3 regions of the Pseudomonas sp. SDO5271_S396 genome follow, and region 3 is predicted to be linked to each of the others. Evidence: riboswitches for the same ligand, from Rfam matches in the RefSeq annotation. Region 3 holds a riboswitch; each other region holds the start of a gene.

Region 1 (3,270 bases), on a different contig from region 3:
GCGAGCAAGCCGAAGAAATGGCGCAAATGATCACCCTGGAAATGGGCAAACCCATCGCCCAGGCCCGTGCCGAAATCGAAAAATGCGCCGGGCTCGGCGAATGGTACGCCGCCCACGGTCCGGCCATGCTCGCACCGGAACCGACCCTGGTGGACAACGGCAGCGCCCAGATCGAATACCGCCCGCTGGGCCCTGTCCTCGCCGTGATGCCGTGGAACTTCCCGGTCTGGCAGGTGCTGCGCGGCGCCGTGCCGACCATGCTCGCCGGCAACACCTACGTACTCAAACACGCCCCGAATGTGATGGGCAGCGCTTACCTGATCCAGCAAGCGTTCCGCAAAGCCGGCTTCGCGCAAGGTCTGTTCGAAGTGATCAATGTGGCCAACGACGGCGTGTCCAAGGCCATCGCCGACCCACGCATCGCCGCCGTGACCCTCACCGGCAGCGTGCGCGCCGGTGTCGCCATTGGTTCCCAGGCCGGTGCCGCGCTGAAAAAATGCGTGTTGGAACTGGGCGGCTCCGACCCGTTCATCGTGCTCAACGACGCCGACCTCGACGCCGCCGTCCAGGCCGCGCTGATCGGTCGCTTCCAGAACAGCGGCCAGGTCTGCGCCGCCGCCAAGCGCCTGATCATCGAAGCCAGTGTGGCCGAAGCCTTCACCGCCAAGTTCCTCGAAGCCAGCCGCGCACTGGTGATGGGTGATCCGACCTCGGCCACCACCTATATCGGCCCGATGGCCCGCTTCGACCTGCGCGACGAGTTGCATGACCAGGTCCAGGCCACTCTGGAGGAAGGCGCGACCCTGCTGCTGGGCGGCAACAAGGTGCCCGGCGCCGGCAACTACTATGAGCCGACGGTGCTGGCCAACGTCACCGACCAGATGACCTCGTTCAAGCAGGAACTGTTCGGCCCGGTAGCGTCGATCATCACCGCCCGCGACGCCGACCACGCCGTGGCCCTGGCCAACGACAGCGAATTCGGCCTGACCGCCAGCATCTTCACCACCGATGCGGCCAAAGCCCGGCATATCGCCAACCAGCTGGAAACCGGCGGGATCTTCGTCAACGCCTTCAGCGTCTCCGACCCTCGGGTGGCGTTTGGCGGCATCAAGAAAAGCGGGTTCGGCCGCGAGCTGTCGCACTTCGGCGTGCGGGAGTTCTGCAACGCCCAGACGGTGTGGCTGGATCGCAAATAACCCGGCATTGTCCCCAATGCCAGTCAGTTAAGGAACCAAAGGGCGGCCAAGTTCCCCATCGCCTGCCCAATCGACTACCATACCGCGCCGGTTCCCAAACGGGACTAATAGGGAATCCGAAGCGCGGCCCGCCCGCGTCAATCGGAACTGCCCCCGCAACTGTAGCTGCCGAGCCTGCTCCCGAGCGCCACTGGACCTTGTCCGGGAAGGCCGAAGCGTGGTGATGACGCACGAGTCAGGAGACCTGCCGGCCCAAGCTCGATCACTAACCGGCGGGGTGTCCGGGAAGGACATCCTTGCCCTGCCCTTCAGGCGGTCCATGGCTGTATTTCCATTACCGTACCTCCCCAACTCACTGTACGGTTCAAACGGAGATTGCCCCCATGCTGCCACGTGTCACCGCCCTGTTCGCCGGCCTCGGCTTCTGCGCCCTGGCCCAGGCCGCGCCCACCCAGTACCCGTTGACCGTGGAAAACTGCGGCGCACGCGTCACCTTCCAGCAGGCCCCCGCGCGCAGCGTGACCATCGGCCAGGCTGCCACCGAAATGCTCTACGCCCTGGGCGTGGGCGATAAAGTGGTCGGCACTTCGCTGTGGTTCAACAATGTGCTGCCGCAGTTCAAGGCACAGAACGACAGCATCGAGCGCCTGGCCAACAACGAACCGAGCTTCGAGGCCGTGATCGCCAAGCGCCCGCAACTGGTGGCCGCCGAGCTGGAATGGGTGGTAGGCCCGCAAGGCGTGGTCGGTACCCGCGAGCAATTCCACGAGCTGAAGATCCCCACCTACCTGCTGCCCTCCGACTGCGAAGGCAAGGACAACCTGGTGGGCGCCGATGGCACGCGCCTGGAGCCGTTCCGCATCGAGACTATCTATAAAAGCATCAGCCAGCTCGCGCAGATTTTCGACGTGCAGGATCGCGGCCAGCAACTGAACGACGAGCTCAAGGCGCGCCTGGCCAAGTCGGTGGCCACCGCGCAGAGCAAGGGCCTCAAGCAGGCCAGCGCGCTGGTATGGTTCTCCAGCTCGGAAATGGCCAGCGACCCGTACGTGGCCGGACACAAAGGCATTCCGCAATTCATGCTGCAGACCCTCGGTCTGCATAACGTGGTGCAGTCCGATGAAGAGTGGCCCGCCGTCGGCTGGGAAACCCTCGCCAAGGCCAACCCCACCTTCCTCGTGATCGCCCGCATGGACCGCCGCCGCTACCCCGCCGACGACCATGAAAAGAAACTCGCCTTCCTGCGCAGCGACCCGGTCACGCGCAACATGGACGCGGTGAAAAACAACCGCATCATCATCCTCGATGCCCTGGCGCTGCAGGCCAGCATTCGCATGTTCGACGGGCTGGAACAACTGGCCACGGCCATCGACGGCTACGACTTGCCCAAATGATGCGCACCCTACTCGCCCTGGCCCTGCTGCTGGCCGCGGTACTGGCTGGCGTGGCCATCGGCGAAACCGCCATTTCGCCCGACGTCGTGTTTCAGGTACTGGCCAATAAACTGTGGGCCGCCGGCTACGTCCTCGACCCCATCGACGAGGGCGTGGTGTGGAACTACCGCCTGACCCGTGCCCTGGTCGCCGCCGCGTGCGGTGCCGGGCTGGCGACCTGCGGGGTGATTTTGCAATCGCTGCTGCGCAATCCGTTGGCCGACCCGTACCTGCTGGGCATCAGCGCCGGCGCATCCACCGGTGCGGTGCTGGTGGCCTTGATTGGCGTGGGCGGCGGGCTGGTGTCGTTGTCGGCGGGTGCATTTGTCGGCGCCATGGCGGCGTTTGCGCTGGTGATCTTGCTGGCGCGCGCCAGCGGTTCGGCCAGCGGCACCGGCCAGATCATCCTCGCGGGCATCGCCGGCTCGCAATTGTTCAACGCGCTCACCGCGTTCCTGATCACCAAATCCGCCAGTTCCGAACAAGCCCGGGGCATTCTGTTCTGGCTGCTGGGCAACCTCAGCGGGGTACGCTGGCCCTCGGTATGGCTGGCGGTGCCGGTGGCGATTGCAGGGTTGGCGGTGTGCCTGTGGCACCGTCGTGCGCTGGACGCGTTCACCTTCGGCAGCGACTCGGCGGCA
Region 2 (3,270 bases), on a different contig from region 3:
GCCTGGGGAAAGGCGTTGTCAGTCATGGCCTCTTCGCGGGCAAGCCCGCTCCCACACATGGATCGGTGAGTGCTGTCGAGGGGCAAGCGGGCCCAAGATCCGGCGCAAACAAAGCGGCAACCGCCACCGGATTCGACGGAAAGTAAAAGTGCACGTAAGACGCCGTCATCCGTCCCTGCCGATAGACCGCTTCGGCACCGCGCCCGCCATTGGGGCTCAGGCCACGGGCAATGGGCTGCCACTCGGTGGTGGTCAGGGAATGGTGATAGGTGTGGCCGCGCAACGTGCCTTCGGGCAATTCGACATTTTGCAGCGCCAGGGCCGCGAGTTTCTTCTGCATCACCGCATCACCCTGCAACAGGCCGACCAGTTCGGCATGATTGCCGTCGACATCGGTCAGCGAGTCCAGCAGGTAGAGCATGCCGCCACATTCGGCGAGCAGGGGTTTACCGGCGGCATGGTGGGCGCGGATGGCGTCGAGCATCGGCGTGTTTTCCGACAGCGCCTGATGATGCAGTTCCGGGTAACCGCCCGGCAGATAGAGGCTGTCGGCATCAGGCAATTGGCGATCATGGATCGGCGAGAAAAAGCGCAACTCGGCGCCCATCGCCCGCAACAGGTCGAGGCTGGCGCCGTAAGTGAAAGCAAAGGCTTCGTCGCGCGCCACGGCGATACGCACACCGTCCAGCAAAGGCTCGATCTCGGTCACAGACGGCGCGGCAAAGGCCACCGGCGGCGGCAACGCGACTTCGCAACTGCTGCCCAACGCCTCGGCGGCGGCGTCCAGGCGCAGGTCCAGGTCATTCAATTCGCTGGCTTGCACCAGGCCCAAGTGGCGACTGGGCAATTCGATACCAGTCTCGCGGGACAGCGCGCCATACCAACGCAGGCCTTCGGTGAGGCTGCCTTCGAGCAACTGCGCATGGCGCAGGGTACCGACGCGGTTGGCCAACACACCGACGAACGGCAAGTCCGGCTGGTAGCGCGCAAGGCCCAGGGCCAATGCGCCGAAGGTCTGGGCCATGGCCGTGCCGTCGATCACGCCGAGCACCGGCACGCCGAAGTGCCGCGCAAGGTCGGCGCTGGATGGCGTGCCGTCGAACAGGCCCATCACGCCTTCGATCAGGATCAGGTCGGCCTCCCCCGCCGCTTCCCACAACAGGCGACGACTTTCCTGCTCGCCCACCATCCACATGTCCAATTGATACACCGGCGCACCGCTGGCGCGTTCGTGGATCATCGGGTCGAGGAAGTCCGGGCCGCATTTGAACACACGCACCTTGCGCCCCAGGTTGCGGTGCAAACGGGCCAGCGCGGCGGTGACGGTGGTTTTGCCCTGGCCGGACGCCGGTGCGGCGATCAGGACGGCCGGGCAATGACGGGTTTGATTCAAAGTTCGACGCCCTTCTGTGCCTTGATACCGGCCTGGAATGCGTGCTTGAGCATGCCCATTTCTGTGACGGTGTCGCCCATCTCGATCAATTCGGGCTTGGCACCACGACCCGTCACCACCACGTGCTGCATGGGCGGGCGGGCTTGCAGGTCGCTGAGCACCTGATCGAGATCGAGATAACCGTGCTTGAGGGCGATGTTCAGCTCGTCCAGCACCACCAGGCCAATGGAAGGATCTTGCAGCAGCTCGCGGGACACCGCCCAGGCGGCTTCGGCGGCGGCGATATCGCGCTGGCGGTCCTGGGTCTCCCAGGTAAAGCCTTCGCCCATCACATGGAAACGCACCTGCTCCGGAAAGCGCCGGAAGAACAGTTCTTCGCCCGTGCTGTTACGCCCCTTGATGAACTGCACCACACCGCACTGCATGCCGTGGCCCATGGCGCGGGCCAGCATGCCGAATGCCGAACTGCTCTTGCCTTTGCCATTGCCGGTCAACACCAGCAGCAAACCGCACTCGTTCGGGGAATTGGCGATGCGCTCGTCGATCACGGCTTTTTTACGCAGCATGCGCGCCAGGTGGCGCTCGTCGCGGTCGGGGGAATCAGTCATGGCAGCTCTCCGTTGGGGCTGGACAAAAACGGCGGGCAGGAAAAAGGAACAGCAGACAGCCAAGCATCGCCCACCGTGATGCTGTTGAATGCTTCAGGCCGGTCTCCGGGCTCATGAGTGGCGCTTGCCGGAGCAGGCAGGCCGACGGCGCGCCTTCCCATATCGCACGCGATACAGTGGCTAAAGGCACCGTCTTGACTCATTTACCGTTGCGGGGGCAGCGCCGGATTCGCGGCAGCATGGTGGTCACATGCGCTCGCTCACCGGCTTCCCTGTTTCACTCTGTCGACACATGGGCCACAGAGCACCTGAAACAAGCCGCGAAGGTTAGTGGGTTGGGGGTGGAGCGTCAATTAAAGCCGGCCCTGCGCTTGAACCATCGGACCGCCGTGTACCTCTACTCCTACAGGCATCCAGGAGAACACCATGCATAAAACAAGACTCGCGCTGCTGATCATGCTCGCCGGCAGCCTCGCTGCCTGTGGCGAAAGCTCTACCTTGCAGGTTTCCGATGGCACGGGGCCTTCGCCCACGTTACCGGAGCCGAACAAGACATTGATCCCCACCGTCAACATCGCTCCCGCCGTGGGCTGGCCCGCCGGCGCGAAGCCGGTAGCCGCCGCCGGTACTCAGGTCGGCGCGTTTGCCGAGGGCCTGGATCATCCGCGCTGGCTGTACGTGCTGCCCAATGGCGATGTGCTGGTGGCGGAAACCAATGCGCCGCCCAAGCCGGATGACGCCACCGGTATTCGCGGCTGGGTGATGGAGAAGGTCATGGGCAGTGCCGGCGCCGGAGTGCCAAGCCGAATCGCATCACACTGCTGCGCGATGCCGACCACGACGGCATCGCCGAAACCCGCACGGTGTTCCTGGCAAACCTCAATTCTCCGTTCGGCATGACCCTGGTGGGCAACGACCTGTACGTGGCCGACTCGGACCAGTTGCTGCGTTTCCCTTATCAACCGGGGGAAACCTCGATCAAGGAGGCCGGCACCAAGGTCGTCGACCTGCCCGGCGGCACCCTTAATCACCACTGGACCAAAAACGTGGTGGCGAGCAAAGACGGCAGCAAGCTGTATGTGAGTGTGGGCTCCAACAGTAATGTCGGCGAAAACGGTCTGGAGGCCGAACAAGGTCGGGCGGCGATCTGGGAAGTGGACCGTGCCAGCGGCCAGCACCGCATCTTCGCCTCCGGCCTGCGCAACCCCAACGGCATGGCCTGGGAACCGCAAAGCGGCAAGCTATGGACCGCGGTGAACGAGCGCGATG
Region 3 (3,270 bases):
CTTCCGGCTCCCAGGCCTCGGCATCATGGCTGTGGGCGGCGGCGCCTTCGGCATGCTCATGGGCCACTTCGGTGGCGGCGGGGGCGTTTTCGTAGGTTTCCGCCTGCAGAATCAGTGGGGCGACCCAGAAGCTTTGCAAAAGGGTCAGCAGCAGGGCGGCCAGCAGGCCGGTGAAGCCTGCGGTTTGGGCAATACGCTTGATCATGTCGGCAGGTCTCAGTGGCACGGGAACGCGGCGCTGTGGCGAGTATCGTGAGCAGCGTTGTGTACCGCTTCGATATGGGAGAAACCGGCGAAATACACCAGGCACGCGCCGAGGATCGACGCACCGATGGCGGCGGTCAGGCGTTGGCTGAGAGTGGTGGTGTTGCCTGTGGCGTGCGAAGTGCTGCTGATGATCGACATGGCGCGTCCCTTCAGGGTTTCAGGGTGATACGAGCGCATGAAAACCCCGCGAGCCAGGCACGCAGGGTTCTGAACAGCGCCCGCCCACCGCGGGTTTGTTATCTGATTTTTTCGGGCCGGTCTCCGGGCTTGCGAGGGGCTGTTCGCCTTTGAAAGTGTCGCCTTCCCATGCGTATGCACAGTGGATCTGACGCTTCGCTCGCTTACCGTTGCGGGGGCAGCACCGGACTTGCCATAGGGGTATGGCGTACCGGTTTCCCGTTTCACCCTGTGAAGGGCACCCGAAACAAGGTGTGTAGGAGAGCATGGGCGAGCAATGCGCGTCAAATACCAGAGGTTGATGACTCAAGTGTTATACGCCTCGTCCTTCCGACAGATCAGACAGTTCGACTCCTGAATAGGTAATTAACCCGCCTGGAACTGTTTTTAATCATATAGTCGAGGTTGGTAACGTCATAGCGTTCATCATCCTTGCCTGCGAACCCGAGGAAGCCGATACCAATATCCAATTGCTTAAGGAGTTCTGGGCGTGCGAGTAATTCCCGGGCAACTTTTTTTGCCAGTTCGGGAATGTCGCGATCTTCGGCTTTTTTTAGTTCGTTGAAGTTGACATAGCCGTTACCTGTGGTGTCGAAAGTGCTATGAAATAGCTTGGCAAACTCCATCAACCTACGATCACTCACCTGCGAAATCTCTTCCGCAAATGTTGCAACTGAGTCCAGATATATTTTTCCGTCTTCGACGCCACCATTGGGCATGAGATCGAGAAGGTTATAAAGGTCAGGGCGTGCCAGGAACTCTTTCATCGTGTCCATTTGTTCTTGGGTAGCCGGTTGGCCGTTCTCCAGTTTGCCTTGTGTCACTGATAGGCGGTATGGATCGTGAAGAAGTTGTTTCCCCAGGGATCGAGCGCAGAGCCCATTTCCATTACTTTTATCGCCAATTCTTTATCACCCAACGCCGCAAGAGGGCGTGAGGTTGAAGTTTGTGAGGTTTCATTCAGTTGTGCGAAATGCGGGGTGACGTCGGTGCGCATAGAGGTGGAAGTAGACATAGGTTTATCTCAACTGTTATATGTTGGATGGCTAACTGTCTAGGAGATGTCAAGTTTATGGCTGACTTAACTAGACAGAATGTTTGTGCTGCCTTCCCTATGTGGCGTGGGTCTTTTAATTGTTCCATGTACAGGGTTGATAAGTATTGCAAATTCATACGTCATGTATTCGCGTCAATATGATCAGGCCTGCAATGTCGGCAGGCAGTGTGCTTGTGGGTTCTTCAATAAAGCCCGCTGACATTGACCATCCCGACTGCACTGCGTAGCCTTGCACCCTCGAGGTTCTCCAGCCCAGGCCGGAGCTAAGAAGGGAACGCGGTCCAAGCCGCGGCTGCCCCCGCAACTGTGAAGGGTTCAACTGACTGCCACGCCACTGCCAAAACGGCGGGAAGGCGCAGCCAGCGCCGGTCGCAAGACCCGCACGCCCCAAGCCAGGAGACCTGCCTCGCAACCGATTTTCTACTTCAACCGGGCGGGGTGATCCGGTGACGAAATCCGCTGCTGCGCGCCGTCGCAGGGCCTATCGTCCCGTATGCCCGCCCCAAAGGGCATCCGATGAAAACACTGGCCAAACTCCCCGTCACCATCGTTACCGGTTTCCTCGGCTCGGGCAAAACCACCTTGCTGCGCCATATGCTCGACAACGCCCAGGGCCGTCGCATCGCCGTGATCGTCAACGAGTTCGGCGAGCTGGGCATCGACGGTGAAATCCTCAAGCAGTGCTCCATCGGTTGCACCGAAGAAGAGGCCGTTGGCCGGGTGTTCGAACTGGCCAACGGTTGCCTGTGCTGCACCGTGCAGGAAGAGTTTTTCCCGGTGATGCGCGAACTGGTAGCCCGTCGTGGCGACCTTGACCACATCCTCATCGAAACCTCGGGCCTGGCCCTGCCAAAACCTTTGGTACAAGCCTTCCAGTGGCCGGAAATCCGCAGCGCCTGCACCGTCGACGCGGTGATCACCGTGGTCGACAGCCCGGCCGTGGCCGCGGGCACCTTCGCCGCTTTCCCGGACCAAGTCGATGCCCAGCGCAAACTGGACCCGAACCTGGACCACGAATCGCCGCTGCACGAGCTGTTTGCCGACCAACTGGCCAGCGCCGACCTGGTGATCCTCAACAAGACCGACCTGATCAACCCGGAAGACCTGGCCCGGGTACGCCTGGAAGTCGCCGAAGAACTGCCGCCAGCGGTGAAGATCGTCGAAGCCAGCAGCGGTCGTCTGCCGCTGGACGTACTGATCGGCCTGGGCGCCGGCTCCGAAGAGCACATCGATGGTCGTCACAGCCATCACGATCATCACCACGAAGGTGAAGACGACCATGACCACGATCACGACGCGTTCGACTCCATTTCCATCGACCTGCCGCAAGCCGACGAAGCGTTGCTGCTCGACGCGCTGACCCAATTGGTGGTGCAACACGGCATCCTGCGCATCAAGGGCTTCGCGGCCATCCCGAACAAGCCGATGCGCCTGTTGATCCAGGGGGTGGGCACGCGTTTCGACAAGCATTTCGACCGTGCCTGGGGCGCCGATGAAGCCCGCACGACGCGCCTGGTACTGATCGGTCAGGAACTGGATGCGGCGGGCCTCGAAGCGCAACTGCGCGCTGCCCTCAGCGTCTGACCCATGCACCTGCTCAGGACCCAGCCCGGTGGTTTCGTCTCGGACGACAATATTGCCGACCTTGGACAAACCCCCGCCGAACTGGTGATCCTGTGCAGTGGCGACTCCAGCCTGGCGCTGCTGGCCGAAGCGGCCCAGCAGTTGCCCGACGATTACCCCAGCCTGCGTCTGGCCAACCCGATGCA

Evidence for each region. Region 3 has a riboswitch for cobalamin ahead of cobW (cobalamin biosynthesis protein CobW). Riboswitches for the same ligand answer to the same signal wherever they lie in the genome.
Region 1: linked by a shared signal. The riboswitch ahead of ACW9IN_RS11235 (ABC transporter substrate-binding protein) and the one ahead of cobW (cobalamin biosynthesis protein CobW) in region 3 are both predicted to bind cobalamin.
Region 2: linked by a shared signal. The riboswitch ahead of cobO (cob(I)yrinic acid a,c-diamide adenosyltransferase) and the one ahead of cobW (cobalamin biosynthesis protein CobW) in region 3 are both predicted to bind cobalamin.

Annotation. Positions count from the first base shown of each region.
Region 1 is NZ_JBSVWB010000012.1:7,019-10,288, forward strand. Features, by position in the region: gene ACW9IN_RS11230 (aldehyde dehydrogenase family protein) at 1-1,196, shown strand, start outside; cobalamin riboswitch at 1,268-1,462, shown strand; gene ACW9IN_RS11235 (ABC transporter substrate-binding protein) at 1,580-2,590, shown strand; gene ACW9IN_RS11240 (FecCD family ABC transporter permease) at 2,587-3,270, shown strand, end outside.
Region 2 is NZ_JBSVWB010000013.1:118,721-121,990, forward strand. Features, by position in the region: gene bluB (5,6-dimethylbenzimidazole synthase) at 1-26, opposite strand, end outside; gene ACW9IN_RS12300 (cobyrinate a,c-diamide synthase) at 23-1,393, opposite strand; gene cobO (cob(I)yrinic acid a,c-diamide adenosyltransferase) at 1,390-2,001, opposite strand; cobalamin riboswitch at 2,081-2,328, opposite strand; partial or broken gene ACW9IN_RS12310 (PQQ-dependent sugar dehydrogenase) at 2,428-3,270, shown strand, end outside.
Region 3 is NZ_JBSVWB010000062.1:25,352-28,621, forward strand. Features, by position in the region: gene ACW9IN_RS27290 (CbtA family protein) at 1-205, opposite strand, end outside; gene ACW9IN_RS27295 (CbtB domain-containing protein) at 217-405, opposite strand; cobalamin riboswitch at 503-705, opposite strand; gene ACW9IN_RS27300 (hypothetical protein) at 783-1,211, opposite strand; gene ACW9IN_RS27305 (hypothetical protein) at 1,265-1,459, opposite strand; cobalamin riboswitch at 1,725-1,924, shown strand; gene cobW (cobalamin biosynthesis protein CobW) at 2,018-3,085, shown strand; gene cobN (cobaltochelatase subunit CobN) at 3,089-3,270, shown strand, end outside.